One region of the Ancylobacter sp. TW_SC_1 genome, then DNA from elsewhere that is predicted to be linked to it. Evidence: riboswitches for the same ligand, from Rfam matches in the RefSeq annotation. Region 1 holds a riboswitch; each other region holds the start of a gene.
What was found. Region 1 has a riboswitch for cobalamin ahead of metE (5-methyltetrahydropteroyltriglutamate--homocysteine S-methyltransferase). Riboswitches for the same ligand answer to the same signal wherever they lie in the genome.

Region 1 (9,929 bases):
TGCTGGCCGATTTCGAGCACCGGCTGCTGGCCCGAGCCGAGCCGCCGGGCTCGGCCGACGTCGCCGCGCCGCTGCCGCTCGTCGAGGCCCGCGTGTCGCCGGCCTGGATCGACTATAACGGCCACATGACCGAGCATCGCTATTTGCAGGTCTTCGGCGACACCACGGACGCGCTGCTGCGCCTCATCGGCGTCGATCTCGCCTATGTCGAGGGCGGCCACAGCTATTACACGGTGGAGACGCATCTGCGGCATCTCGACGAGGCGCGGCTCGGCGAGGAGCTGAGAGTGACCTGCCAGATACTGGCCACGGACGACAAGCGCATCCACGTCTTCCACCGGCTTTTCGCCGGTGCGCAGGGGCGCGAGATCGCCACCGCCGAGCAGATGCTGCTGCATGTCGACAGCAAGGCGGGACGTGCCGTTCCGGCACCCGCCGACGTGCTGGCGCGGCTGCGGCCGATCGCCGACGCGCATGCGCGGCTCGAAAGCCCGCCGGGCACCGGCCGGGCGGTCGGCAAGAAGCGTGCGGCGCCGACGGCGGCCTGACCCCGGCAGGAGACTCCCGGCGCCCTGCCGGGCAGTCTCCGTCGCTCGCCGAAGCGGTCTCACTTCACCGCCGCCTCCGTCGACCTTAATGTGCCCGCGCGAACATCTCTTGTTCTGCCCCCATGAAGGGCGATACGCGACGCACATCATCGTCCGACGGGTTAGCGCATGATTCCCTGGTCCCTGCTCGACACCGCGAAAGTGCCCGACGGATTCGGCGATCTCCGCCTGATGAGGCGGGGCGACGAATTCTCCATCATGTCGGGCGCCACGGAGCTGATGAACAGCCGCCTCAGCGGATCGGAGAAGGCACTCGCCACGCTGGTCTGCGAACGGCTCGGACAGCGCCCCAAGCCGCGGCTGCTCATCGGCGGGCTCGGCATGGGCTTCACGCTGCGCGCGGCGCTGGCCCAGCTCGGGCCGGACGCAGACATCGTCGTCGCCGAGCTAGTGCCGGCCGTCGTCGCCTGGGCGCGCGGACCGATGGCGGGGATTTTCGGAACCAGCCTGAGCGACCCGCGCGTCAGCCTTTACGAGGGCGATGTCGGCGAACCGATACGCGCCGGCCGGGCCACCTATGACGCGATCCTGCTGGATGTCGACAACGGCCCGGGCGGGCTGACCCGCGCGGCCAATGACGGTCTCTACGATCCGCGCGGACTGCTCGCCGCCCGGGTCGCCCTGCGCCCCGGCGGCCTGCTCGCGGTGTGGTCGTCGGCGCCTGACCGCGATTTCACCCTGCGCCTTCGCCGGGCCGGGTTCCGCGTGGAGGAAGTGCGGGTACGGGCGAACGGCAAGGGGCGTGGCGCGCGGCATGTCATCTGGATCGCCACCCGGCTCGCCGATGACGCCGGCCCGCCGCCGGCGCGCACGCGGAACTGATCGCGCCCCGCCCCTGCCATCCGGGCTCCTTCAGGCGAGCCGACCCGTGGAGAACCTATCCTGGAGACGTCGCTTTACCTGCCGGTCAAACGGTTCATCGAGGGCCTCGGCTTCACCGTCAAAGGCGAAATCGGCGGCTGCGACCTGCTTGCGCTCTCGGCCGACAACACGCCGATCGTCGTCATCGGCGAGATGAAGCTCAGCTTCAATCTGGAGCTGGTCCTTCAAGCCGTCGATCGTGCCGGCGCCTGCGACGAGGTATGGCTGGCGGCACGCGCCTCGCTGCGCGGGGGCGGCCGAGAGAGCGATACGCGCTTCCGCAATCTCTGCCGCCGACTGGGTTTCGGCATGCTCACGGTCTCGCAGGCCGGCGAGGTGACGATCCTCGTCAGCCCGGTCTCGCCCATGCCGCGCAAGGACCCGCGCCGCCGATCGAGGCTGGTGGAGGAGCATAAGCGGCGGTTCGGCGACCCGGCGGTGGGCGGCAGTTCGCGCGTGCCGCTGATGACCGCGTACCGCCAGCAGGCGCTCGCCTGCGCCGCCGCCATGGCCTCGGGTCCCAAGCGCCCGCGCGACCTGCGCGCCGTCGCACCGGATGCGGGAAAGATCCTGCTCGGCAACGTCTATGGCTGGTTCGTCCGCGCCGAGCGCGGCGTCTACGCCCTCACCGAAGCTGGGCACGAGGCGCTGCGACGCTGGCCGCAAGGACGGCCGGACACCGCTGCCGGACCCGAAGGCGTGGCGGTGGATTCCTGACCGGCCGGAACGCGCGAGGCGCGGTCCTTCCCTATCCGGCCTCATCGCCCAATAGAACATTACAATATAAACATGTCTTTATATCTTGCTTGACAGCACGGACCTTCCGGCACATTTTCATCGTGTCGAGGTTCTTCGGCGTCTTTCGTATGGGCGCCGGAGCTAAGAGGGAATCCGGTGAGCCATTGCCCCTCCAGGGCGGGTGATGCCGGAGCTGCCCCCGCAACTGTGAGCGGCGAGTCTTCGTCCATTCAGCGTCACTGAGACGGCACGTCACTGAGGCGTCACGTCTCGGGAAGGCCGGACGAAGACGGCGACCCGCGAGCCAGGAGACCTGCCCCGGCAACATAATCGTCCCTGGGCGGGGTGTCCCGGTGGTGCGTTCGCGCGTCCGCCGGTGCCTCGCGCCGGTGGGTGCGCCTGCGTCCGCTCGGCCTTTGCCCCCAATTCTGATTGGGGTTAGCCGAATGAACTTCCCTTATTCCGCCGGCTCGGTGCCGGTTTCCACCCTCGGCACGCCGCGCATCGGTCCGCGCCGCGAGCTGAAGACCGCACTGGAAAGCTACTGGTCCGGCAAGAGCGACGCGCAGGCGCTGCTCGACGCCGCCGCGCGCCTGCGTGTCGCCAACTGGGCGCGGCAGAAGGCGCTCGGCGTCACCAACATCCCGTCCAACGACTTCTCGCTCTACGACCATGTGCTCGATACCGCCGTGATGGTCGGTGCGATCCCGGACGCCTATGGCTGGGGCGGCGGGCCGGTATCGCTCGACACCTATTTCGCCATGGCGCGCGGCAGCGAGGGCGACGCCCACGCGGCCTGCGGACACTCCCACGGCTCCGGTGTCCCGGCGCTGGAGATGACCAAGTGGTTCGACACCAATTACCACTACATGGTGCCGGAATTCGCGCGCGGACAGCGCTTCACCCTCGCCTCGACCAAGCCCATCGACGAGTATCGCGAAGCTAGGGCGCTCGGCTATGAGACGCGCCCGGTACTGCTCGGCCCCGTCACCTTCCTCAAGCTCGGCAAGGCGAAGGAGCCGGGCCTCGATCCGCTCACGCTGATCGGCGAGTTGCTCCCCGTCTATGTCGAGCTGCTGCGCCGGCTTTCCGCCAACGGCGCGGAATGGGTGCAGATCGACGAACCCTGCCTCGTGCTCGATCTGGACGAGGCGACGCGCGCGGCGCTGCGCGAGGCCTATGGCTTTTTCGCCCACGCTCTGCCGAAGCTGAAGATCATGCTCACCAGCTACTTCGGCCGGCTCGGCGACAATCGCGACACCGCCCTGTCGCTGCCCGTTGCCGGGCTGCATCTCGATCTCGTGCGCGGAGCCGACCAGCTGCGCGAGGTGTCGGAGAAGGCACGGCCCGGCCTGGTGCTCTCGCTCGGCGTCATCGACGGACGCAATGTCTGGCGCGCCGACCTACCGAAGCTGCTCGACGCGCTGGAGCCGTTCGTGCGCAAGCGCGGTACCGATCACATCGAGATTGCCCCCTCCTGCTCGCTGCTGCATGTGCCGATCGACCTCGCGCAGGAGACGCAGCTCGACCCGGATGTGAAGAGTTGGCTGGCCTTCGCCGTGCAGAAGATGGAGGAACTGTCGACGCTCGCCACCGCCCTTGCCGGCGGGCGCGAAGTAGTGCTCGGCAAGCTGATGGAATCGGGCGCCGCAGCTTATGCGCGCCAAGCCTCGCCCAAGGTGCACAACGCCGCCGTGGCCACACGGCTGGCCGCGGTCACGCCCGCGCAGGCGCGCCGCGTCAGCCCGTTCGCCGCGCGCGCCGACGTGCAGCGCAAGCGCCTCGGCCTGCCGCCCTACCCGACCACGACGATCGGCTCCTTCCCGCAGACGAGCGAGGTGCGCAAGGCGCGGGCCGCCCATGGCAAGGGGGAGCTGAGCGACGACGCCTATGACGTCTTCCTCAGGCAGGAGACGGCAAAGACGATCCGCTGGCAGGAGGAGATCGGCCTCGACGTGCTCGTCCATGGCGAGTTCGAACGCAACGACATGGTGCAGTATTTCGGCGAGAAACTGTCCGGCTTCGCCTTCACCCGGCATGGCTGGGTGCAGAGCTACGGCTCGCGCTATGTCCGCCCGCCGATCCTGTTCGGCGACGTCTCCCGCCCCGAGCCGATGACCGTGGAATGGTGGCGCTATGCGCAGGGCTGCACCGACCGGCCGCTCAAGGGCATGCTCACCGGTCCCGTCACCATCCTCAACTGGTCCTTCGTGCGCGACGACCTGCCCCGCAGCACGGTCTGCCGGCAGATTGCCCTCGCCATCCGCGACGAGGTGCAGGACCTGGAGGCGGCCGGCGCGGCGATGATCCAGATCGACGAGGCGGCGATCCGCGAGGGGCTACCGCTGCGCCGCGCCGCGTGGGACGCCTATCTCGACTGGGCGGTGGAGAGCTTCCGCCTCTGTGCCTCGGGGGTGAGGGACGCGACGCAGATCCACACCCATATGTGCTACTCGGAGTTCAACGACATCATCGCCGCCATCGCCGCGATGGACGCGGACGTCATCTCCATCGAGACTTCGCGCTCGAAGATGGAGCTGCTCGACGCCTTCGTGTCCTACCGCTACCCCAACGAGATCGGCCCCGGCGTCTACGACATCCACTCGCCCCGCGTGCCGCCGGTCGAGGAGATGGCCGATCTGCTGGTCAGGGCGACGCAGCGCCTGGCGCCGGAGCAGATCTGGGTCAATCCCGATTGCGGGCTGAAGACGCGCAGGTGGGAAGAGGTGCGCCCTGCCCTCGCGAACATGGTCGCGGCGGCGCATCGCCTGCGTGAAAAGCTCGCGCAGGCTGCCGAATGAGCGGCGAGACAAGCCAGGGAGTGACGCGTCTCGTCGACATCGTCTTCCCCGGCGCCACCAACCATCACGGCACCCTGTTCGGGGGTGCCGGCCTCGCCCATATGGACCGTGTCGCCTTCATCGCGGCGGCCCGGCACGCTCGATGCGACGTCGTCACCGCCTCCTGTGAGCGCATCGACTTCGTCGCGCCGGCGCATCTGGGCGAGATCGTCGAGCTGACCGGGCGGGTGATGCGGGTCGGGCGGCGCTCGCTCGGCGTCGAGGTCGAGATGATCGCGGAAGCTGCGCTGACCGGCGAGCGGCGGCGCTGCACATGCGGTGTCTTCAACATGGTAGCCGTCGGCACGCCGGGCGCCTTGCCGCAGCGTCCCGCGCAGGACCTGCCGGGCGAGGGCGGGTTGCGCATGGCGGATCTCGTGATGCCGGAGCAGACCAACCATTACGGCAGCCTCTATGGCGGCAGCGCGCTCGCCATGATGGCCAAGGCCGCCTTCGTGGTGGCGACGCGGCACGCGCGCCGGGCGGTGGTGATGGCCTCCTCGCGGCGCGTCGACTTCGTGAGCCCGCTCCGCCCCGGCGAGGTGGCCGAGGTCGACGCCTGGCGCGCCGAGACCGGCCGCAGCTCGATGACCGTCGAGGCCCGGCTGTGGTCGGAAGACATCGCCACCGGCGCGCGCCGGCTCTGCGGCACCGGCGCCTTCGTCATGGTGGCGGTCGATCCGGACCATCGGCCGGTCGCCATCGCGCGCTGAACAGGGGAAGGGGCTCCGCCCGGACGCCCCTTCCTCACGCCGGACTTGATCCGGCAGGCCGCACCGTGCAAATGATATATTGTATCATTTAACGAATGGAGCGCGCACAGATGTCCGACACACGCCTTCCGGCAACGGTGCTTTCCGGCTTTCTCGGTGCGGGCAAGACCACCCTGCTCAACCATGTGCTGGCCAATCGCGAGGGGTTGCGCGTGGCGGTGATCGTCAACGATATGTCGGAGGTGAACATCGACGCCGAGCTGGTCCGCTCGGGCGGGGCGAACCTCTCGCAGACCGAGGAAAAGCTGGTCGAAATGACCAATGGCTGCATCTGCTGCACCCTGCGCGACGACCTCCTCGCCGAGGTCAAGCGCCTCGCCGGCGAAGGGCGCTTCGACTACCTGCTGATCGAATCCACCGGCATCGCCGAGCCGCTGCCCGTCGCCGCCACTTTCGAGTTCCGCGACGAGGACGGCTTCTCGCTGTCGGACGTCGCCCGGCTCGATACCATGGTGACGGTGGTGGATGCCGCGAACCTCTTGAAGGATTTCGGTTCCCGCGACTTCCTGCGCGACCGTGGCGAGGTGGCCGGCGAGGAGGACAGCCGCACGCTGGTCGACCTGCTCACCGACCAGATCGAGTTCGCTGATGTCGTCGTGCTCAACAAGGTCTCCGACGTCGCGCCCGCCCGCCGCAACGACGTGCGCGCAGTCGTGAAGGCGCTCAACCCCGACGCGCTGATCATCGAGGCCGACCACGCCAATGTGCCGCTGAAGGACATTCTCGGCACCGGCCGCTTCGATTTCGAGGCCGCCCATGAACATCCGACCTGGTTCAAGGAGCTGAACGGCTTCAAGGACCATGTGCCGGAAACCGAGGAATACGGCGTCTCCAGCTTCGTCTACCGCGCCCGCCGTCCGTTCCATCCCGAGAGATTCAACGCCTTTCTGGCCAAGACCTGGCCCGGCCTCGTCCGTGCCAAGGGGCTGTTCTGGCTGGCCACCCGCCCGCGCCGGGTCGGGGAGATGTCGCTGGCCGGCGCCATCTGCCGCACCGGCTCCATCGGCCAGTGGTGGGCGGCGATCCCGACCGAGCACTGGCCGACGCAGCCGGACTGGCGGAGCTGGCTACGCCAGCACTGGACGCCGGGCTATGGTGACCGCCGGCAGGAACTCGTCTTCATCGGTGTGAACATGGACGAGGCGGCGATCCGCGCCGCGCTCGACGCCTGCCTCGTCGGCCCGCTCAAGCCGACCCTGTTCGATCCCGCGCCGTTCCGGCACCTGCCCGACCCGTTCCCGCAATGGGAGCACGTGCCGGCGTGAGGTGAGGGCCGGCGGCGCCGAGGCGCCGCCGGCCGCGCACTCAGTCCCACGCCAGCGCGCCGCCGTTCTGGTACTCGATGACGCGGGTCTCGAAGAAGTTCTTCTCCTTCTTGAGGTCCATCGCCTCGCTCATCCAGGGGAAAGGATTCTCGGCCTCGGCGAAGACAGGGGCGAGCCCGAGCTGGGCGCAGCGGCGGTTGGCGATGACGTGCATGTATTGCTCGCACAGCGCCGCGTTCAGCCCGAGGAAGCCGCGCGGCATGGTGTCCCGCCCATAGGCGGCTTCCAGCTCGGCAGCATCCTTCAGCATGGAGCGTACCTCGTCCTGGAAGGCGGGCGTCCACAGATGCGGATTCTCCGCCTTGATCTGGTTGATCACGTCGATGCCGAAATTCAGGTGGATGCTCTCGTCGCGCAGGATGTACTGGTACTGCTCGGCGATGCCGACCATCTTGTTGCGCCGGCCGAGCGACAGGATCTGCGCGAAGCCGGTGTAGAACCACATACCCTCGAACACGACGTAGAAGGCGACGAGGTCGCGCAGGAACTGCTGGTCCGCCTCCGGTGTGCCGGTGGCGAAGGCGGGATCGTCGAGGCTCTGCGTGTGCTTCAGCGCCCACGCCGCCTTGTCGGTGATCGAGGGCACCTCGCGGTACATGTTGAACAGTTCGCCCTCGTCGAGGCCGAGGCTTTCGACGATGTACTGGAAGGTGTGGGTGTGAACCGCCTCCTCGAAGGCCTGGCGTAGCAGGTACTGCCGGCATTCCGGATTGGTGAGGTGGCGGTAGATCGCCAGCACGATGTTGTTGGCCACCAGCGATTCCGAGGCGGCGAAGAAGCCGAGATTGCGCTTGATCATGCGCCGCTCGTCTTCAGTGAGCCCGTCGCGCGACTTCCACAGCGCGATGTCGGCCTGCATGGAGACCTCGGTCGGCATCCAGTGATTGTTGCAGCCGGAGAGGTATTTCTCCCACGCCCATTTGTACTTGAGCGGCAGAAGCTGGTTCACGTCGGCGCGGGCATTGATCATCCGCTTCGCGTCCACCGTGACGCGCGCGGCGCCGCGCTCGATGGCGCCGAGGCCGGTCGCGTCGACGGCGGGCGGGGCGAAGGCGGGATGGATCGGGGCAGGGGCGGGCTTGGTGTCGGACCAGTCGAGCATGGTCATGTCTCCTTCGTTTCCGCTCACTGGCAGGCTTCGCAGTCGGGATCGTCGATGGCGCAGGTCGGACCGAAGGCGGTCTCCGGCAGGTTGATGGGGGCAGCCGCGAAAACGGCCGACACCGCATTGAGCTTGCCGTCGGTGCCCTTCAGCGTCGATTTCTCGACATGGGTCGCCGAGCGCGAGCGCAGATAATAGGTGGTCTTCAGGCCGCGCTTCCACGCCAGCCGATAGGTCTCGTCGAGCCTGCGGCCCGAGGGGTTGGCGACATAGAGGTTGAGCGACTGCGCCTGGTCGATCCATTTCTGCCGGCGCGCCGCCGCCTCGATCAGCCAGGACGGCTCGATCTCGAAGGCCGTGGCGTAGAGCGCCTTGAGGTCGTCCGGGATGCGGTCGATGGAGCCGACGCTGCCGTCGTAATATTTGAGGTCGGAAACCATCACCTCGTCCCACAGGCCACGCGCCTTCAGGTCGCGCACCAGTGCGGCGTTCACCACGGTGAAGTCGCCGGACATGTTCGATTTGACGAAGAGGTTCTGGTAGGCCGGCTCGATCGACTGCGACACGCCGCAGATGTTGGAGATCGTCGCCGTCGGCGCGATGGCCATGGTGTTGGAGTTGCGCAGACCTGTGGTCGTCACCCGCGCACGCAGGGCCTCCCAGTCGAGCGTTGCGGAACGGTCGAGGTCGAGCCCGCCGCGCGCGGCGCTCAGCAATTCGAGGCTATCGATGGGAAGGACACCCTTCGACCACAGCGAGCCCTCGAAGGAGGGATAGCGCCCGCGCTCGGCGGCGAGGTCGCAGGAGGCGGAAATCGCGTGGAAGCTCACCGCCTCCATGCTCTCGTCGGCGAAGCGCACGGCATCTTCCGAGGCATAGGGGATGCGCAGCGCCTGCAGTGCGTCCTGGAAGCCCATGATGCCGAGCCCGACCGGACGGTGGCGCAGATTCGAGCGCCGCGCCTCGGGAATGGTGTAGAAATTGATGTCGATGACGTTGTCGAGCATGCGCATCGCCGTCGTCACCGTGCACGCGAGCCGCTTCTGGTCGAGCCCGTCCGCCGTGACATGGGCGAGAAGATTCACCGAGCCGAGATTGCACACCGCCACCTCGTCGGCGCTCGTGTTCAGCGTGATCTCGGTGCACAGGTTGGACGAGTGCACCACGCCGGCATGCTGCTGCGGCGAGCGGATGTTGCAGGGATCCTTGAAGGTGATCCATGGGTGTCCCGTCTCGAACAGCAGGGTCAGCATGCGCCGCCACAGGTCGACCGCACGCAGCTGCTTCGACACCTTCATCTCGCCGCGCGCGGCCTTCGCCTCATAGGTCTCATAGGCCGCCTTGAAGGCGGAACCGGTGAGATCGTGCAGATCCGGCGCCTCGTCCGGCGAGAACAGCGTCCACGGCCCGTCGGCCTCGACCCGCTGCAGGAACAGGTCCGGCACCCAGTTGGCGGTGTTCATGTCGTGGGTGCGCCGGCGGTCGTCGCCGGTGTTCTTTCGGAGGTCGAGGAATTCCTCGATGTCGACGTGCCAGGTCTCGAGATAGGCGCAGACCGCGCCCTTGCGCTTGCCGCCCTGGTTCACCGCGATGGCGGTGTCGTTGGCCACCTTCAGGAACGGCACCACGCCCTGGCTCTCGCCATTGGTGCCCTTGATGTGGGCGCCGAGGCCGCGGACCCG
Region 2 (9,929 bases), 820 kb from region 1:
CCGTCGATGGCGCCGAGCCAGACCGTGTCGCCGGCCGAAGGCGGCGCCGGCCAGGGCAGGGCGCGCGCCGTGTCGATGCGGGCGGCGAGGCGGTCGAGCGCGGCGTCGGTGAGCCAGTCGGCGGGATCGCCGGCCATGGCGTCAGGGTCACCGATGAGGCGGTCGCGCACGAGGAAGGCCTGCTTGGTGGCCTCGACCAGGCCGTGCACATGGTCGAAGCCCTCCGCCTCGCGCACGCCGAGACGGCTGAACAGCGCGAGGATCATCAGCGAGGCGAGGCCCTGCGTCGGCGGCGGGAAATTGAACAGGCGCGCGCCGGGGATGTCCACCGCGAGCGGGCGGACCCGGCGGGCGTGGCAGGCGGCGAGGTCTTCCGCCGCGACCGGCGCGTCGACGCGGTCGAGATCGGCGGCGATGTCGCGGGCGAGGGCGCCGCGGTAGAAGCTCTCCGTGCCCTCGCGGCCGAGGCGGCGCAGCGTGGCGGCGAGCGCCGGCAGGCGCATCGTGCTGCCGACGACGGGTGCCGCGCCGCCGACGAGGAAGGTCTCGGCGAAGCCCGGCACGTCCGCCAGCTCGGGCCGCTTCTCGGCCGTCAGTTCGTTCTGGCTGACCGTGACCGGAAAGCCGTTCTCGGCGTGCCAGATCGCGTCCTCCAGCAGCCGGGCGAGCGGCAGCTTGCCGCCATGCTCAGCGCTCACCGCCAGCGCCTCGCCCCAGCCGGCGACGGTCGCCGCCGCCGTGTTGGCGGCGAGCGGCCCGCGCTGGGGGATCGTCGCATGGCCGGCGCGGGCATAGAGCGCCGGGGTCGCCTTCGCCGCCGCGCGGCCGCAGGCCTCGACGCCGACCGGCGCCTCGCCCGGCGCGCCGATCAGCCAGAAGCCGTCGCCGCCAATGCCGGTCATGTGCGGGTAGACGACGGCGAGCGCCGCCGCCATGGCGACGGTGGCCTCCACCGCATTGCCGCCCTCGCGCAGCACCCGCAACCCCGCCTCGGTCGCCAGATGATGCGGCGAGGTCGCCATGCCGCGCCGGGCACGTACCGTGTTCAACATGGAAGGATCCGTCGTTACCAGCCGATGGCCCGGGGCAGCCAGGTCGCCAGCGCCGGGAAGGTGAAGACCAGTGCCACCGCCGCGAGCTGGAGGGCGATGAAGGGGAGGACGCCGCGATAGATGTCGCCGGTCGCCACCTCCGGCGGCGCCACGCCGCGCAGGTAGAACAGCGCCCAGCCGAAAGGCGGCGTCAGGAAGGAGGTCTGCAGCACGGTGGCGATCAGCGCCGCCGCCCAGACCAGGTCGACATTGGCGTTGAGCATCAGCGGCAGGAACATCGGCACCACGATGTAGCTGATCTCGATCCACTCGATGAAGAAGCCGAGCACGAAGATGATCAGCAGCATGAAGATGAGGATGCCGTTCGTGCCGCCGGGCACGAGGGCGAAGGCGTCGTGCACCAGCCGCTCGCCGCCGAGGCCGCGGAAGGCGAGGGCGAAGACCTGCGAGCAGATCAGCACGAAGAACATCATCGCGGTGATGCGGGCGGTGGTCTGCACCGTGTCCACCAGCGTCCGCCAGGTGAAGCGCCCGGCGACGGCGGCGACGAGGATGGAGCCGAGCGCGCCCATGCTGGCGGCCTCGGTCGGGGCGGCGACGCCGCCGATGATCGAGCCGAGCACGGCGAGCACCAGGCCGATCGGCGGCAGGCCGACCTTGAGCGCCTTCAGCCACAATTCGCGGCGCGGCATGGCGCGGCGCTCTTCAAGCGGAATGGCGGGCACCTTTTCCGGCCAGATGATGCCGACGATCAGCATGTAGGCGCAGAAGATGCCGGTGAGCAGCAGGCCCGGCATGAGGGCGGCGGCGAACAGCGTGCCGACCGACTCGCCGAGAATGTCGGCCAGCAGGATGAGGATGGTCGAGGGCGGAATGAGCTGGCCGAGCGTGCCGGAGGCGCAGATGGCGCCGCAGGACAGGCTCCTGTCGTAGCCGCGCCGCAGCAGGGTCGGCAGGGTGAGCAGGCCGAGCGTGACGATGGTGGCGCCGACGATGCCGGTGGTCGCGCCCATCAGCATGCCGACCAGCACGATGCCGAGCCCCATGCCGCCGCGCAGGCTGCCCGAGAGATGGCCGATCACCTCCATCAGTTCGTCGGCGAGGCGCGACTTCTCCAGCATCACGCCCATGAACACGAAGAGCGGAATGGCGATCAGCGTGTAATTGGCGGTGACGCCGTAGATGCGCGCCGGCAGCAGGCTGAACAGCGTGGTGCCGAAGCCGAGCCAGCCGAAGAAGAATCCGCTGATGGCGAGGGTGAGCGCCACCGGCACGCCGACCAGCAGCAGCACGAAGAAGGAGGCGATGCAGGCGATCGCCAGGATTTCATTAAGAGGCATCGGCAGGCACCGTCGCGGCAGGCCGTGGGCCGCCGCCGAGGAAGGGCTGGACCGCCCGAAGGGTCGCGGCGAGGCTCTGGAGGAGCAGCAGCACGAAGCCGGCGGGGATCATCGCCTTGAGGATGAAGCGGTAGGGCAGGCCGCCGGGATCGGGCGAGCCTTCGCCGATGCGGTAGGACTGCATCACGTAGCGCCACGACAGCACGATCACGATCACCGAGAGCGCCACCACGCTCAGCGCCGAGAACAGGTCGATGACATTCCTCGCGCCGGCCGGCAGGCGGGCATAGAGGATGTCCACCCGCACATGGCCTTCATGCTTGATGGTGTAGGCGATGCACAGCAGCGTGAGCGGGCTCATCAGGTGCCATTCCAGCTCCTGCATCGCCACCGACCCGGTGTTGAAGACGTAGCGCAGCAGGACGTTGCCGGCCATGACGAGGACGAGCGCGAGGCCCGTCCACGCCGCGACCCAGCCGCAGGCCTCGACGATCGCGTCGAGGCCCCGGGCCACCTTTTCGAGGACGTCGCTCATGAGCCCCTGCGGATCTGGGTCTGGTAGACCGCCTCGGAGAGGCCGGCCCACTGGCTGTGCTTGGCGGCGAAGGCCGTGAAGCTCTCATAGACCTTCTTGATCTTCGGGTCGGAGTCGGCGAGCTGCTGCAGGGTGGTCGTGGTGACCTCGCGCAGCTTGTCGACCACCGGCGTCGGATACGGCCCGGCGATGACGCCCTGGTTCTGCACCAGATCGGTCATCGCCTCGCCATTGGTCGCCTCGCACCAGGTGTGGCTGATGACGTTGCAGGCCGCGGCGGCCACCCGCACGATCTCCTTGAGGTCGTCCGGCAGGCTGTCCCACGCGCCCTTGTTGACGATGAGCTCGGTGACGTTGTTCGGCTCGTGCCAGCCGGTGGTGTAGTAGTACTTGGCCGCCTTCTGCAGGCCGAGGCGGCGGTCCTGATAGGGGCCGACGAACTCGGCCGCGTCGATCACGCCGCGCTCCAGCGCCGGGAAGATCTCGCCGCCCGGCAGCAGCTTCACGTCGACGCCGAGCTGGGCGTAGACCTTTCCGGCGAGGCCGGGGATGCGCATCTTCAGGCCCTTGAAGTCCTCGACCTTCTCGATCGGCTTGCGGAACCAGCCGGACATCTGCACGCCGGTATTGCCCAGCGGCATCGGCACGAGGTTGAACGGCGCGTAGAGCTCCTCCCAGAGCTGCAGGCCGCCGCCATGATAGATCCACGCGTTCTGGCCCTGGAAGTTGAGCCCGAACGGCACGCAGGTGAAGAACTGCGCCGCCGGCACCTTGCCGGCCCAGAAATAGGAATTGGCCGCGTTCATCTCGACCGTGCCGGAGGAGACCGCGTCGAAGCCCTCCAGCGCCGGGATCAGTTCGCCCGCCGCGAAATGCTGGATGTTGAGGCGCCCGCTCGACATCTTGCCGACCAGCTCGCAGAAATAGGTCGGGCTCCCCGGGCCGGTCACGTAGAACGGCGCGCCGGGGCCGTAGGCGTTGGTCATCTTCCAGTTGAAGACCTGCTGCGCGCGGGCGACGTGCGGCGCGGCCAGGGTGGCGACGGCGGCGGTGCCGGCAAGGCCCGCGCCCAGAAATCCACGACGATCCATGATGGTCCCCTTGATCCGGAATGGGCCCGCGTTGACGCCGCGGTGCCTCAGATGGGCTAGATATTCCGCCGCGGCGCGGCATGGGCAATGCCCTAATGGGGGCAGTGGACCGCCGTCGATCGCTTCTCGGACGTCAGGATCGCGTCGAAAAACGTTGTTGTATCAATATGTAAGATCGTCGTGCCGGAGAATTGGGCGGGCTGGCGGGTGGTATCACGGACAAGTTTTTGTGCGCCATTCGTCAAAGTGCTTCACTGGCGGCAACCGGCCTCTCCGACCTAGACAGCACAGCCATGAACCGAGCCGTTCCCGTCTCCATCAACGCCTTTCCCGCCAGCAAGCAGGAGGCGGTGTGGTGGGAAACACTGGCCAGCCTGTCGCTGGCCGGGCGCCTGCCGAAGGACGTCGCCTTCCATTTCGGCGAGGTGTCGATCAAGCGCTCGCCGACCGGCGGCACGGCGGCGCTGCTGCGCTCGACGGCGCAGGATCTCTCGGCCGTGGCGGCGGGCGACCGGCATCTGCTGATCGGCTTCGTCAATTACGGACGCGGCCACCTTACCGATTCCGGCCGGCGGGCCGCCGAATTCGCCGATGGCGACCTGTGGGTGTGCGACCCGGCGACGCCCTTCGCCATCCAGTTCCGCAACGATTTCGAGCTGCTGCTGCTGCAGGTGCCGCGCGAGCGGCTGGCCGGCCGGCTCGGCCGCGCCTCCACCGTGCCGACCCTGGTGCTCGGCGAATCGGTCTCGGCGACGGCGGCGCGCCCGATGATGCGGACGCTGGCGGCGAATTTCGCCGTCATGGAGGATGGCGACCTGATGGCCGCCGAGGCCGCCGTGGTCGAGCTGGTGCTCTCGGCGCTGCTCGCCGAGGCGCGGCCGGAGGAGGACACCGCCACCCAGGTGCAGGCCGCGCATTTCGCCCGCGTCTGCACGCAGATCGAGGCGCGCCTGCGCGAGCCGGAGCTGTCGGTCGCCGACATCGCCAAGGCGGAGGGGCTGTCGGCGCGCTACATCCAGCGCCTGTTCGAGGGGCAGGACCGTTCGTTCTCCGACTATGTCCGCCACCGCCGGCTGGAGCAGTGCCGGCGCGACCTCGTCAACCCGCAGCACGCCGACCGCTCCATCGCCGAGATCGGCTTCCGCTGGGGCTTTTCCGATCAGGCGCATTTCAGCCGGGTGTTCAGCGGCGCCTACGGCATCTCGCCGCGCGACTTCCGCAAGTCGTCGGGCTCGACGGTGGCGACGCGCTGGACGCGCGGGCGGCCGATGCATTCGGGGGTGCGCCCCTCGCGGCCGGCGCCGGCCGCCGCGCACCTGCCGCCGGAGAACGAGGAGGGCGCGCCGAGGGTGGCGCCGCCGCGCCCCTCGGAGCCCGGCGAGCCGGGACACCATCACCTGCCGGTGTCGCGCGAGAGCGTGCACTGGGGCTATCTCTCGCGCAGCATCGCGCCGGTGCTGCGCGTGCGCTCGGGCGCGCTCGTCACGATCGAGACGCTGACCCAGCACGCCTATGACGACCATGAGCGGATGATCCGCGGCGACGCCGGCGCCGAGGACGTGTTTCACTGGAGCCGCGACTACAAGGCGGTGGACCGGCGCGGCGCCGGGCCGATGAACGCCAGCATCTTCGGGCGCGGGGCGGGCGAGGGTTTCGGCGTGCACATCTGCACCGGGCCGATCTTCGTGCACGGGGCCGAGCCGGGCGACGTGCTGGAGGTGCAGATCCTGCGGCTCAAGCCGCGCCCCTGCGCCAATCCCGCCCATGCCGGCTTCGCCTTCGGCTCCAACGTGGCGGCGGCCTGGGGCTTCCACCACGACGACATTCTCGACGAGCCGCGCAAGCGCGAGGTCATCACCATCTACCGCACCGACGCCGCTGGCGAGAGCGGCTATGCCGAGGCGGTGTATTCCTATCACTGGGCGCCGCAGACCGACCCGTTCGGCGTGGTCCACGAGACCATCGACTATCCCGGCGTGCCGGTGGACCATACCCGCATCGCGAAGCGGCACGGCGTGCTGAAGGGCGCGCGCATTCCGGTGCGTCCGCATTTCGGCTTCATCGCGGTGGCGCCGCGCGAGACCGACATCGTCGATTCCGTGCCGCCGGGCTATTTCGGCGGCAATGTCGACAACTGGCGGGCCGGGCAGGGCGCTTCGGTCTATCTGCCGGTCACGGTGCCGGGCGCGCTGCTCTCGGTCGGCGACCCGCATCTGGCGCAGGGCGACGGCGAGATCAGCGGCACCGCGCTGGAATGCTCGCTCACCGGCGACATCCGCCTCGTGCTGCACAAGCGCGGCGAGACCGAGAAAGCCTATCTCAACGGCCTCGGCGCGCCGCTGATCGAGACGCCCGACGCCTGGCTGCTGCACGGCTTCAGCTACACCAACTATCTGCGCGAGCTCGGCCGCAACGCGCAGTCGGAAGTGTTCAAGCGCTCCTCGCTGAGCCGGGCGCTGCGCGGCGCCTTCCGCGCCACGCGAAAATTCCTCATGGAGCGCTACGGGCTCGACGAGGACGAGGCGATCTCGCTGATGTCGGTCGCCGTGGATTTCGGGGTGACGCAGGTGGCGGACGGCAATTGGGGCGTCCATGCCAAGGTCGCCAAGGCGATCTTCGAGCCTGAGGGCTGAGCCGGGCCGGGCGTGCCGGAGCCGTGTTCTTCCCGATGACGGCGGGCGCCGTTTGGCCTAGGGCAAGGTGTCCAATGGCGCGGGCCGGCGTTTGGCGGGAAAAGGCCGCCGCGCCCGACGCCGGGCTCGATGGTGGCACCTGATGAGGCATGCAGCGCCGCTCGCGGCGGTCTTTCTCGCTCTCTCGGCTCTCGTCTCCGGCGCGCCGGCGGGGGAGACGCCGCCGGCCGACGATGCGGCGCTGACGGCGCTTGGCGAGACGCTGTTCTTCGACACCGACCTCTCGCGCAACCGCACCCAGTCCTGCGGCACCTGCCACGACCCCGCGCACGGCTTCGCCGATCCGCGCGGCGGGCCGGTCTCGCTCGGCGATGACGGCGTCTCGCACGGCGTGCGCAACGCGCCGAGCGCGAGCTATGCCGCCTCCATCCCGCGCTTCGGCAAGGATGCCAAGGGCAATCCCGTCGGCGGGCAGTTCTGGGACGGGCGCGCGGCGACGCTGGCCGAGCAGGCCGGCCAGCCGCTGCTCAACCCGGTCGAGATGGCGATGCCGGACAAGGCCAGCGTCGTCGCCCGGCTGAAGGAGAAGCCGGCCTATGTCGAGGCCTTCCGCGCCCGGTTCGGACCCGACGTGTTCGGCGACGACGAACGCGCCTTCGCCGCCCTCGCCGAGGCGCTGGCCGCCTATGAGCGCAGCCCGGCCGTCTCGCCGTTCGATTCCCGATATGACCGCTACCTGCGCGGCGACTACACGATGACGCCGCAGGAAGAGCTGGGGCGGGTGCTGTTCTTCTCCAACCAGTTCACCAATTGCGGCCAGTGCCACAAGCTGACGCCCAACGGCGGCGCCGGGGAGACGTTCTCCAATTACCGCTTCCACAATATCGGCACGCCGGCCAATGCCGCGCTGAAGGTGCCGGTCGACCGTGGCCTGCGCGCCCGCAAGGACATCGGGGGCAAGCGCCATGACGGGCAGTTCCGGGTGCCGGGCCTGCGCAATGTGGCGGTGACGGGCCCCTACATGCACAACGGCGTCTTCAAGGATCTGAAGACCGTCATCCTCTTCTACAACAAGTACAATTCCTCGGCCCCCGCGCGGCAGATCAACCCCGAGACCGGCGCCGTGTGGGACAGGCCGGAGGTCGCCGGAACGCTGTCGCTGAAGGAGCTGGAGAGCGGCCCGGCGCTCGACGACCGGCGCATCGACGCGCTGGTCGCCTTCCTCAGGACGCTGACCGACGCGCGCTACGAGCCGCTGCTGGAGACGCCCGCCGCGCCGTGACGGCTGCGGATAGCGCCTTGCGATTGCTTGACAGGGAAGGCCTTCCGGCGCGTGGTAGCCGCGCACATGGTGTCCGGGTGGGAAACCGCCCGGATGAAATGGGAATGGGGAAGGGCCTGCCGGCCCCAAGCCCCAACCGCCCCCGCGACTGTGAGCGGCGAGCGGCCTTCCATCATGCCACTGGACCCGACCCGAAAGGGGAGTGACCGGGAAGGCGGAAGGCGCGCAGCGACCCGCGAGTCAGGAGACCGGCCATGCGCACAGGTCCAACCGCACGCCGTCGGGTGAGACGGCACAGGAGAACCCCATGCATATCGAGCCCGGCCTCGTGGCCGAAGGAAAGATCTGGCTGAGCTATGTGACGGCCGCCGGCGCCGGCGCCTACACGCTCAAGCTCGCCGCCGACGCGGTGCGCGAGCGCGGCGCCGTCTCGCTGGTGGCGCGCAGCATCGCCACGACGGCGCTGGTCTTCGCCTTCTTCGAGCTGCTGCCGCACCATCCCGTCGGCGTGTCCGAGGTGCATCTCATCCTCGGCTCGACGCTGTTCCTGATCTTCGGCGTCGCGCCGGCCGCCATCGGCCTCGCCGCCGGCCTCGCCATACAGGGCGTGTTCTTCGCGCCGTTCGACCTGCCGCAATACGGCATGAACGTCACCACGCTGCTGGTGCCGCTGTTCGCGCTGACCGCGCTGGCGAGCCGCGTCATCGCGCCGAACACCCCCTATGTGGAGCTGAAGTACCGCCAGGCGCTGGCGCTCTCGACCACCTATCAGGCGGGCATCGTCGTGTGGGTGGCGTTCTGGGCGTTCTACGGCCATGGCTTCACGGTGGACAACGCGCAGTCCATCGCCTCCTTCGGCGCCGCCTACATGCTCGTCATCATCGTCGAGCCGCTGGTCGACCTCGCCGTGCTGGCGGCGGCCAAGGCGCTCAACGGCCTCAAGGGCAGCCCGATCTTCGAGCGCCGGCTCTACCACACGGCGTGATGCCGATTCTTCCGGGGTGCCGCCACGGCGGCTCCCCGGCGTCCTCTCAGGCCCTGAGCATGCCCGGCACTATGTGGTGGACGAACACCGCCAGCTGACCGGCGATCCACAGCACGGCGGTGACGTCGCGGGCGTCGAGCCCGCCTCCCGACATGTCGAGAAAGCCGGATACGGCCTCCAGGCCGAGCGCGGCGACGCCGGCCATGAAGACCGCCCCCGCCAGCGCGCCGATGGCGAAGGTCAGCGCGAACTGCGCCAGCGGGTGCAGCGTCATGTCGGTCACGGCCGTCTCTCCTGCGATGGCGGAATCTTCATGTCAGGCACAGCCCTTCCCACGCGGCGGCGGGCAGCAGCGCGCTGGCGGCGGCGAGCGCGATGAGCGCCAGCCCGGCGGCGATGCGGATCCTCGGGAGGAAGGCGAGCCGGCGCAGCGAGGCGACGCCGAGCGTGGTCGCCGTCACGGCGGGCAGCGTGCCGAGCCCGAAGCCGGCCATGACGGTGGCGCCGCCGCCGCCCGAGCCGGTGAGCATGGCGTAGAACAGCGCGCCATAGACCATGCCGCAGGGCAGCAGGCCCCAGGCCGCGCCGGCGACCAGCGGCCCGGCATAGCCGCCCGCCAGCGCCAGCCTTCCGGGATGGCGCGCCAGCCGGGCGATTGGCCCGGTCAGCCGGTCGACGACGGTCAGCGGCGGGGCGAGGCCGAGCATCGACAGGCCGATCCAGCCCAGCGCCGCCGCCGCCGCCCAGCGCATCACGAGATGCGCGGCCGCGTGGTTGAAGGCGCCGTAGAATTCCGAGCCGACGGCGCCGAGAAACGTGCCGGCCAGCACATAGGAGGCGATGCGCCCGATCTGGCTGACCAGCAGCACGCTCGCCTGCCGGGCACGGCCGCCTTGCGGATCGAAGGCGAAGACGAGGCCGGAGGCGATGCCCCCGCACATGCCGGCGCAGTGCAGGCTGCTGGCGAGGCCGAGCAGGAGGCCGCCGACGAAGGAGAGGTCGGTCATCGCG
Region 3 (9,929 bases), 2.2 Mb from region 1:
CCCCGATATGCGGAAGGTGACGTCGACGCGCGGGCGCCCCAGCGCGGCCGGCGGCAGCACCTCGATGCCGGTGACGCGGCCGGTGGCCGGGTCCCAGGTCGGGCGCGCGCCGATCAGCGCCAGCCCCTGCGCGATCTCCTCGCCGCCGGTGCGCAGCGTGGCGCTGCCCCACAGGTCCAGCACCAGCGAACGCGGCCAGTCGCCATGCGCCTGGGCATAGGCGCGCAGCACCTCCTCCGCCGCCATCCGGCCGAGGTCCATGGCGGTCGGCGTCGGCAGCGCGCGCGGATCGCTGGCGAACAGGTTGCGGCCCGTCGGCATCACGTCGCCGCGCCCGCGCCCCGGCGCGCCGGAGGGACCCGCCGCGACCCGCCGCCCGTCGAGCGCGGCGAGAAGCCCGTCGCGCTCGGCATCGCCGCAGGCGCCGCGACCATAGACGTGGAAGCCGTCCTTGAGCCGCATCTCCTTGATGTCGCACAGGAAGGCGTCGATCTGCTTCAGCGCCTCGTCGGGCTCCGCGCCGGCCTCGAGGCCGGCGTCGCGGGCAAGGCCGGTGCGCGTCGCCTCCTCGACGATGAGGCGGGCAAGGCGCTCGCGCCGGCGGCGGTCGAGCCCGTCGGCCTGCGCATATTCGTCGACGAGGCGCTCCAGCTCGGCCGCCTCGCCGGCGAGCCCGGCCTCCACGGTGGGCGGCGGCAGATGGCCGAGCGTCACCGCCGCGATGCGCCGCTTGGCCTGCGCCGCCTCGCCGGGATTGGAGACGATGAAGGGATAGACGACCGGCAGACTGCCGAGCAGCAGCTCGGGGAAGCAGCAGCGTGTGAGCGCCACATGCTTGCCCGGCAGCCATTCCAGCGTGCCATGCGCGCCCATATGGACGAGAGCGTTGGCCTCGCGTTGCAGCCACAGCCCGAAGGCGAGCAGCGCGTGGCGCGGCGGCAACGCCGGGTCATGATACTGCGCCCGCCGCTCGGCCCGTGAGCCGCGATCCGGCGCGAGGGCGACGGTAACATTGCCGAAGGCGCGGGCGTGGAAGCGGAACGCGCCGTCGATGGCGTCCGGGTCGTCCTCCGGCGCGCCCCAGGCGGCGGCGACCGCCGCGACGGCGTCGGGCGGGAGGGTGGCGAGCCATGCGCGGTAGTCCGCGAGGGAGAGGGTCGCTTGATCGCCGTCCTGCCCGGCCTTCACGGCCGTCATCCCGGCCGAAGGCAAAGCCGCAGAGCCGGGATCGTCGACCAGGCCGGAACCGCCCGGTGCAGCAACGCGCGCCGCGAGCCCGGATCGGCCCCTGGTCGTCCGGGATGACGACGACGCCTGATGCGCTCCTCTCACCCCGGCCGGGAGAGGGAGCCGACCCTGTACCGCCTCCAGCAATGCCCGCTCATCGCCCGGCGCGCCCTCCACCCGGTAGCCGGCCGCCGCCATGTCCTCCATGAGCGCCAGCACGCTCGCCGGCACGTCGAGCCCCACCGCCCAGCCGGTGCGGCCGGGGGCGCCGGCATAGTCGGGCATCAGTACGGTGATCCGGCGGTCGCGGCGCGCGGTGGCGCGCAGGCGCACCAGCGATGCCACCCTTTCCGCCACCTGCGCCACCCGGTCCGGCTCGGGCCGGTTCACCAGCGCGGCGAAGCCGGGCACGGCGGGGGTCTCCTGCGGCGCCTTGAAGGAGAGCGCGCCGGCCAGCACCCGCCCGTCGAGTTCCGGCAGCACCACATGCATGGCGAGGTCGGCGCTGGTCAGCCCGCGCACGCCTTCCGCCCACGCCTCGCGCTTCGTCGTGGCGACGATGGCCTGCAGCACCGGCACGCCCGGCCCGTCGAGCACGGTCGCCTCCCCGGGATCTGCGGCGGCGAAGGCGGTGAGCGTGACGATCGCCGCCGGCGCCATCTGCTCCAGCGCCTCCTTGAGGAAGGCGATAGAGCAAGGCTCCTTGAGGCTCGCGACGAAGATCGGGCACGGCCGCAGCCCCCGCGCGGCCAGCGCGACGCACAGCGCGTCCACCGGCGCGGTGTCGGCCGCCAGCGCCATGGAGCGGTAGAAGATGACGGGGATGGCGGCCCCATCGCAGGGAGCCTCGCCCGGTCCCTCATGAAATCCCGCCAGCGGCACGGGTGCAGGCTCTGCCGCCTCCAGATCCCGCCCGGCATGGCCGGCCAGCCGCCGCAGCAGCGCGCGCATGTTGGCCGGCCCGCCGGCGCGGAAATAGCCGAGCAGGCCGTCCAGCTCGTGCGCCGGAAGCGTCGACGCCTCGGCGAGGCGCGGGTCGTCACGGTCCTCGCCCGGCAGGACGGCGAGCGCGAAGCCCCGCGCCCGCGCTTGCGCGCTCAGCCGGTCGACGCCGTAGCGCCACCAGTCGAGCCCGCCGAGCAGCCGCACCACCACGATGCGGGCATGGACGGCGACGCTGTCGATCCACAGATCGACCGACATCGGGTGCCGCAGGTCGCGCAGATTGGCGAGGCGCAGGCTCGGAAGGTCCGCCCCGCCCCGTGCCATCATCGCTTCCTGCGCCCGCGCGAGCGCCCCGAGGTCGCTGTCGGCGAAGGACACCACCACCACCTCGCCCGGCGTCTGGCCGAGATCGACCGGCTCGACGAGGTCGTCGAGGCTGGTGGAGGTGGTGGTGAGGATGTGCATCGGGTGGGCCTTCCCTCAAGCCGTCATCCCGGCCCGCGGTGCAGCCGCTGAGCCGGGATCGTGCGCCGGAAAGGACGAACGCGATCCCGGATGCGGCCTCTGGCCGTTGCGGGATGACAACATGTGGAAAAGCTCCTCACGCCGTCTCCAGCGCCCCCGTCAGGATCGCCTCCACCTTCGCCCGGTCGAGCCCCTTGAGGCCGATGGCGACGAGGCGGCCGATGCGCGGCCCGGCGCCCCAGGGGCGGTCGAAATGATGCGCGACGTTCGGGCCGACCGCCTGCACGAGCAGACGCATCGGCTTGCCGGCGACGGGCAGGAAGCCCTTCACGCGGAGCACCTCCGCCTCTTCCGCCGCGCGGGCGACACGGGCGGCGAACTCGGCGGGATCGGCGATCTCCGGGATCTCGACGACGAAGCTGTCGAAATCGTCGTGGTCGTGCTCGGCCTCGTCGTCGTGATGCGTCCGGCGGTTCTCGATGTCGTTCTCGGTGCCGATGCCGAGACCCATCAGCAGGACCGGGTCGATGCGCCCCCCGGTAACGCTCACCACCTGCACGCCCTTGGGCAGCTCGGCATCGAGCGCGGCGCGGGCACGCACGGCGCCCTCCGTGTCGATGAGATCGCCCTTGGTCAGGATGACGAGGTCGGCGCAGGCGATCTGGTCGTCGAACACTTCCTCGATCGGGTCGTCATGGTCGAGCGAGGCGTCGGCGGCGCGCTGCGCGCTCAGCGCGTCATGGTCATGGGCGACGCGGCCCGAGGCCAGCGCCTCGCCGTCGACCACCGCGACGACGCCGTCCACCGTCACCCGGCTCCTGATCGCCGGCCAGTGGAAGGCCTGCACCAGCGGCTTGGGCAGAGCGAGGCCGGAGGTCTCGATCAGGATGTGGTCGACCTTCGGCACACGCGAGAGAATGGCGTCGAGCGCCGGCACGAAATCATCGGCGACGGTGCAGCAGATGCAGCCATTGGCCAGCTCGACGATGTTCTCCTCCGGGCAGGTATCGATGCCACATCCCCTGAGGATCTCGCCGTCGATGCCGACATCGCCGAACTCGTTGACGATCACCGCGAGGCGCTTGCCCCGCGCGGTCTCCAGCACATGGCGGATCAGCGTCGTCTTGCCGGAGCCGAGAAAGCCGGTGACGATGGTGCACGGCACCCGGTCGAGAGGGGTCGGTTCGGCAACGGACATGCGGCGTCTCCACGAAAACCACTAGAATCGCGGGATGCACCGGTCGCGGACGGGATTCCGCGCGAGGCCGCGAACGGGATTCGCAGCTCTGCCTGACTGCCGGGCACCCCGCCGGCACGCACGACCGGACCGTCGGCAGGTCTCCTGGCTCGCGGGTCGCCGCCTCGTCGCCGCCTTCCCGGAGCGTATCTCCAGTGGCTTTCGGCGCAGGCTCGCCGCTTACAGTTGCGGGGGCAGCCGCGGAATTGGAGCGCCCGAAGCGCCCCGCACCGCATTCCCTCTTCGTCCCTCCCAGGGGAGGAAACCGTCGATCGCGGCCACTAAAGGAGCCTTGCCGGGGATTGTCAAACGCCTGATTGGAGGTCGCCGTTGCGGCCCGGCGATTGCCGGCTATAGTCCGCCATGTCGTCGGTTCCCGTGACACGCACGGGACGCAAGACGGGAACGCGGTGGGGCCGAAGCCTTCTCGAAGGCCGACGCCGAACCCGCGGCTGCCCCCGCAACTGTGAGCGGCGAGCCCTTCTCCATCGGCCACTGGCGGCGACGCCGGGAAGGCGGAGAAAGGGCCGTGACCCGCGAGCCAGGAGACCGGCCGTCGACACGAACCGCAACGGTCCTCGGGTGGAGGGCCAAAGGAGAACGTTATGACGACCCTCAACAGCCGCGACGCGGCTGCCCCGCACGACTCCACCGCCTCGCGCGCGGTGCAGATCACCTTCGCCGCCCTTCTCGGCGTCTTCGTGCTCGGCGGCGTGGGCTTCTCCCATATCAGCGCCGTGCACAACGCGACGCACGACGTGCGCCACGCCAACGCCTTCCCCTGCCACTGAACGCGAGGGGAACCGCGCCATGTTGCTTTTCAGGACGATTCTGTTCGTCGCCGCGCTCGCCGGCATCGGCACCGGGCTTGTCGGCTCGGCGATCCATGTCTTCACCACCGTGCCGCTGATCCTCCAGGCCGAGACCTTCGAGGGCGGCGAGGACGCGCCGGCCGAGGCCGTCGCGCACGACCACGCGGATGCGACCGCCGCCCATTCCCACGCGCACGACGCCGAGGAATGGGGTCCGGCGGACGGCGTCGAGCGCAACGCCTACACGATCCTCGCCACCGTGCTCACCGCCTTCGGCTTCGGCCTGCTGCTGGTCGCCGCCAGCGAGCTCGCCGGCGGGCTCAAGGGATGGCATCAGGGCATCCCCTGGGGTCTGGCGGGCTTCGCCGTGTTCACGCTGGCGCCCGGCCTCGGCCTGCCGCCGGAACTGCCGGCCATGCCGGCCGCCGATCTCGCCGCCCGCCAGCTCTGGTGGATCGGCACGGCGGTGGCGACCGCCGGCGGCCTCGCGCTGATCGTGTTCGGGCGCTCGCCGCTGTTCGCCGTCCTCGGCGTCGCGCTGATCGTGGCGCCGCATCTCGTCGGCGCGCCGCAGCCGGAAAGCCACGACAGCCCGATCCCGGAGGCGCTGCACCACAGCTTTGTCGTCGCCAGCGTGGCGGCCAGCTTCGTGTTCTGGGTGCTGCTCGGCGGCCTCGCCGGCTGGCTGCGCCCGCGCCTCGGCGCGGCGGCGGGCTGAGGCGTGAGCCTGACCCTCGTCCTCGGCGGCGCCCGCTCGGGCAAGAGCCGGCACGCCGAGGAACGGGTCGAGCGCCATGCCCCGCCATGGAGCTATCTCGCGACCGCGCAGGCCTATGACGAGGAGATGGTGGAGCGCATCGCGCTCCACCGCGCGCGGCGCGGTGCCGGCTGGGAAACGCGCGACGCCCCGCACGACCTCGCCGGCGCGCTCAAGAACCTCCCGGCCGGGCGGCCGGTGCTGGTCGACTGCCTCACCCTGTGGCTGACCAACCGCATGCTGGCGCAGGCCGACGTGGCGGCGGAATCGGCCGCGCTGGTCGAGGCGCTCGCCGGCCGCGACGGGCCGGTCGTCGCGGTGTCGAACGAGGTCGGGCTCGGCATCGTGCCCGACAACGCGCTGGCCCGCCGCTTCCGCGACGCGCAGGGCCGGCTCAACCAGATGATCGCCGCGCGGGCCGACACCGTGATCTTCATGGTGGCCGGCCTGCCGATGACCGTGAAAGGACCGGCGACGTGACCGATATCTCGCCCGAGGAGGCCGCCCGCCATCGCGCCAAGATGGAAAAGCGCAAGGCCGTGCAGGACGCGGAAGTGGCGGAAAAGACCGTCGAGAAGGGCCTGCTGATCGTCCACACCGGCGCCGGCAAGGGCAAGTCCACCGCCGCCTTCGGGCTCGCCTTGCGCGTGCTCGGGCATGGCGGAAACGTCGGCGTCGTGCAGTTCATCAAGGGGGCGTGGCAGTCGGGCGAGCGCGCGGCGCTGGAGAGCTTCGGCGCGCGGGTCGACTGGCACTCCATGGGCGAGGGCTTCACCTGGGAGACGCAGGACCTCGAGCGCGACATCGCCGCCGCCCGAAGAGCGTGGGACAAGGCCCGCGCGATGATGAACGACCCGGCCATCGGGCTGCTCATCCTCGACGAGCTGAACATCGCCCTGCGCTATGATTATCTGCCGCTCGACGAGGTGGTGGACACGCTCAAGGCCCGCCGCGAGGGGCTGCACGTCGTCGTCACCGGCCGCAACGCCAAGCCGGCGCTCATCGAGGCCGCCGATCTCGTCACCGAGATGGGGCTGGTGAAGCACCATTTCAAAGCCGGGGTGAAGGCGCAGAAGGGCATCGAATTCTGATGCCCGGCCCTCGAAATTCCGGAACGTCATCGCCATGTAGAATCCGACGCCGAGTGTCGCGGCGTGGCCTGTTCCCGGAGATACGCACCGATGCGTTCGGTCCCCGTCGCCTATCTGTTCTGGTTCTTCTGCCTGATCGGTATTTGCGGCATCCATCGCTTCTACGCCGGCCGCTACTGGACCGGCGCGCTGTGGCTGCTGACGCTCGGCCTGCTCGGCATCGGGCAGATCGTCGATCTGTTCCTGATCCCCGGCATGATCCGCGAATCCAATCTCGAACGTCGCGTCGACTTTCTGGAAGGCCGGAACTACGGCTCGCGCGGCCACGGCCACCATCACGGCTGACGCCATCTGCGCATGAGGGCGCGCGATGACCGCGCGTCCCTCATGTCGCGCCCTCATGTTCCAGGGCACCGGCTCGGATGTCGGCAAGTCGCTGATCGTCGCCGGCCTCGCCCGCGCCTTCACCCATCGCGGGCTCAACGTCCGCCCGTTCAAGCCGCAGAACATGTCGAACAACGCCGCCGTCACGGCCGATGGCGGCGAGATCGGCCGCGCGCAGGCGCTGCAGGCGCGCGCGGCGCGCGTGGTGCCGTCCGTTCACATGAACCCCGTCCTGCTGAAGCCGCAGAGCGAGACCGGCGCGCAGGTGGTGGTGCAGGGACGCGCGCAGGGCAACGCGAGGGCGGCCGACTACCAGAAGCTCAAGCCCGCGCTGATGGCGGCGGTGCTGGAGAGCTATGAAAAACTCCGCACGGAAGCCGATCTCGTGCTGGTCGAGGGTGCCGGCTCCGCCTCGGAGATCAACCTGCGGGCGAACGACATCGCCAATATGGGCTTCGCCCGGGCGGCGAACGTCCCCGTGGTGCTGATCGGCGACATCGACCGCGGCGGCGTCATCGCTAGCCTCGTCGGCACCCGCGCGGTGCTCCCAGTGGACGACGCGGCGATGATCGCCGGCTTCCTGGTCAACCGCTTCCGCGGCGACCCGGCACTGTTCGCCTCCGGCATGGAGGAAATCGCCGCCCGCACCGGCTGGCCGGCGCTCGGCCTCATCCCCTTCTTTGCCGACGCGCGCCGCCTGCCGGCGGAGGACGCGCTGGCGCTCGACGCCGCCTCTGTTCCCAAGCCGGGCGCCCGAATCCGCATCGCCGTGCCGCTGCTGCCGCGCATCGCCAATTTCGACGACCTCGACCCGCTTGAGGCCGAGCCGTCGGTCGAGGTGGTCCGTGTGCGCCCCGGCACGGCCCTGCCCGGCGATGCCGATCTCGTCATTCTGCCCGGCTCGAAATCGACCATTGCCGACCTCGCCGATTTCCGCCGCGAGGGCTGGGACATCGACCTCCTCGCCCATGTGCGGCGCGGCGGGCGGGTGCTCGGCCTGTGCGGTGGCTACCAGATGCTGGGGCGTTCCATCGCCGACCCCGGCGGCATCGAGGGCCCGCCCGGCAGCGTGCCCGGCCTCGGCCTGCTCGATGTGGAAACCGTGCTCTCCGGCGAGAAGCGCCTCATTGCCGTCACCGGCACGGCGGACGGCGTGCCGTTCGCCGGCTACGAGATGCATATGGGCGTGACGCAGGGACCCGGCCGCGCGCGGCCCTTCGCCCGCATCGACGGCGCGGGGCCGGAAGGAGCGATCTCTGCGGACGGACGCATCGCCGGCACCTATGCGCACGGGCTGTTCGCCGACGACCGCCAGCGCGCGCACTGGCTCGCCAGGCTCGGCGCCGCGCCGAGCGGGCTCGACTACGAGGCCGGGGTGGAGGCGACGCTCGACGCGCTGGCCGCGCATCTGGAGCGGCATGTCGACCTCGACCGGTTGCTGGAACTGGCGGGCCGCCCCCGACCGTCGTCCCGGCCGTAGCGTCCCGACCGTCATCCCGGCTCTCCGCGTCGCTGCAAGGGCGCCTCACCAGCTCCAGGCGGCGAAGGCGAGGATGGCCACCAGCGCCACCAGCACGCCGTCCGCCGCGCGGTAGAGCCGGAGCGCGCGGCGGATATCGGCGGCCGTGCAGTCGCGGCGCCCGCCCTCGCCCATGACGCCGTCGACCGAGAGCCTGCCGCCATAATAGCGCGGGCCGGCCAGGCCGATGCCGAGCGCGCCGGCCAGCGCCGCCTCCGGCCAGCCGGCATTGGGCGAGCGGTGGCGCGCCGCGTCGCGCCGCATCGCCGCGAAGGCGCGCCGGGGCGAGGCGCCGGGAACGAACACCGCGCCGGCCACCAGCATCAGCCCGGCGAGCCGCGAGGCCGGAAGGTTGACGAGGTCGTCGAAGCGGGCGGAGGCCCAGCCGAAATCCGCGTGCCGCGCGTCGCGATGGCCGATCATGCTGTCGGCGGTGTTCACCGCCTTGTAGATCGCCCCGCCGGCCAGCCCGCCGATCGCCATCCACAAGGCCGGCGCCACCACGCCGTCGGAATAGTTCTCCGCCAGGCTCTCGATGGCGGCGCGCGCCACGCCGGCCTCGTCGAGCATCTCCGGGTCGCGCCCGACAATGTGCGAGACCGCCCGCCGGCCGGCCTCGACGCTCTCGTCGAGCCCATCGGCCACCTTCGCCACGAACTGGTGCAGGCTGCGCTGGGCGAACAGCGACGAGGCCACGAGGGCGGCATAGAGAAAGCCCAGCGGCAGCGCCAGCAGCAGCTTCTGCGCCACCAGCCCGGCCGTGCCGCTCACCGCCACGAGGATCACCAGCGTCGCCACGCCGGCCTTGCGCCGCTGGCCGGGCGGGTCGCCGTCGAGGTTGAGATTGCGGTCGAGCGCCGCGATCAGCCGGCCGATCCACATCACCGGATGGCCCGCCCGCTCGAGGAGAATGCGCGGATAGCCCAACGCGGCCTCGAACAGCAGCGCCGCCAGCGTTAAACCAAGAGTAAGTTCGAGGCTCATCGGAAGTGATTCTTTCTCAGGAGCGCTTCCGGGAGGTTGCGAATCCGTCGGCCGCGGGCGAACCACCATTTCCGCCCCGGCGACCGCCATCAAGACCCGCGGCGCCACCATGCCCGCCCAACCGGAACGAACACGCGCGGAATGAACATCCCCGTCACCTCATCGCACGGCCTGCTGCCGCCTCGCGTCGAAGAGGCGAAGAAGGCCCGGCTCGCCGAGGTGTTCGGCTTCGACCGCTTCCGCCCCGGCCAGCAGGACGTGGTGGATTCGGTGCTGGCGGGCGTGCCCACGCTCGCCGTCATGCCCACCGGCGCGGGCAAATCGCTGTGCTACCAGCTCCCGGCGCTGGTGCTGGGCGGGCTGACCATCGTCGTCTCGCCGCTCATCGCGCTGATGGACGACCAGGTGAACGCGCTGAAGCTGCAGGGTGTTGCAGCAGAGGCCATCCACTCGGGAAAATCCCGCGAGGAGAACGTCGCGATCTGGCGGCGCGTGGCGGCGGGCGAGG

Region 2: it holds a riboswitch for cobalamin, as region 1 does, so the genes downstream of both, AC1PZ7_RS18275 (energy-coupling factor ABC transporter permease) here and metE (5-methyltetrahydropteroyltriglutamate--homocysteine S-methyltransferase) in region 1, are expected to answer to the same signal.
Region 3: it holds a riboswitch for cobalamin, as region 1 does, so the genes downstream of both, cobW (cobalamin biosynthesis protein CobW) here and metE (5-methyltetrahydropteroyltriglutamate--homocysteine S-methyltransferase) in region 1, are expected to answer to the same signal.

What each region holds. Positions count from the first base shown of each region.
Region 1 covers NZ_CM166365.1:4,697,180-4,707,108, forward strand. The annotation lists gene AC1PZ7_RS22260 (carnitine 3-dehydrogenase) at 1-548, shown strand, start outside; gene AC1PZ7_RS22265 (polyamine aminopropyltransferase) at 717-1,430, shown strand; gene AC1PZ7_RS22270 (DUF2161 domain-containing phosphodiesterase) at 1,491-2,186, shown strand; cobalamin riboswitch at 2,298-2,542, shown strand; gene metE (5-methyltetrahydropteroyltriglutamate--homocysteine S-methyltransferase) at 2,654-5,008, shown strand; gene AC1PZ7_RS22280 (acyl-CoA thioesterase) at 5,005-5,760, shown strand; gene zigA (zinc metallochaperone GTPase ZigA) at 5,871-7,085, shown strand; gene AC1PZ7_RS22290 (ribonucleotide-diphosphate reductase subunit beta) at 7,126-8,247, opposite strand; gene AC1PZ7_RS22295 (ribonucleoside-diphosphate reductase subunit alpha) at 8,271-9,929, opposite strand, start outside.
Region 2 covers NZ_CM166365.1:3,875,977-3,885,905, reverse strand. The annotation lists gene AC1PZ7_RS18305 (gamma-glutamyltransferase family protein) at 1-1,052, opposite strand, end outside; gene AC1PZ7_RS18300 (TRAP transporter large permease) at 1,067-2,392, opposite strand; gene AC1PZ7_RS18295 (TRAP transporter small permease subunit) at 2,382-2,927, opposite strand; gene AC1PZ7_RS18290 (TRAP transporter substrate-binding protein) at 2,924-4,018, opposite strand; gene AC1PZ7_RS18285 (acetamidase/formamidase family protein) at 4,312-6,651, shown strand; gene AC1PZ7_RS18280 (cytochrome-c peroxidase) at 6,794-7,933, shown strand; cobalamin riboswitch at 7,984-8,204, shown strand; gene AC1PZ7_RS18275 (energy-coupling factor ABC transporter permease) at 8,241-8,918, shown strand; gene AC1PZ7_RS18270 (hypothetical protein) at 8,965-9,201, opposite strand; gene AC1PZ7_RS18265 (sulfite exporter TauE/SafE family protein) at 9,230-9,925, opposite strand.
Region 3 covers NZ_CM166365.1:2,106,871-2,116,799, reverse strand. The annotation lists gene cobN (cobaltochelatase subunit CobN) at 1-2,637, opposite strand, end outside; gene cobW (cobalamin biosynthesis protein CobW) at 2,774-3,835, opposite strand; cobalamin riboswitch at 3,953-4,159, opposite strand; cobalamin riboswitch at 4,228-4,446, shown strand; gene AC1PZ7_RS09720 (CbtB domain-containing protein) at 4,480-4,665, shown strand; gene AC1PZ7_RS09715 (CbtA family protein) at 4,685-5,404, shown strand; gene cobU (bifunctional adenosylcobinamide kinase/adenosylcobinamide-phosphate guanylyltransferase) at 5,408-5,923, shown strand; gene cobO (cob(I)yrinic acid a,c-diamide adenosyltransferase) at 5,920-6,534, shown strand; gene AC1PZ7_RS09700 (NINE protein) at 6,625-6,879, shown strand; gene AC1PZ7_RS09695 (cobyric acid synthase) at 6,935-8,398, shown strand; gene cbiB (adenosylcobinamide-phosphate synthase CbiB) at 8,444-9,421, opposite strand; gene recQ (DNA helicase RecQ) at 9,563-9,929, shown strand, end outside.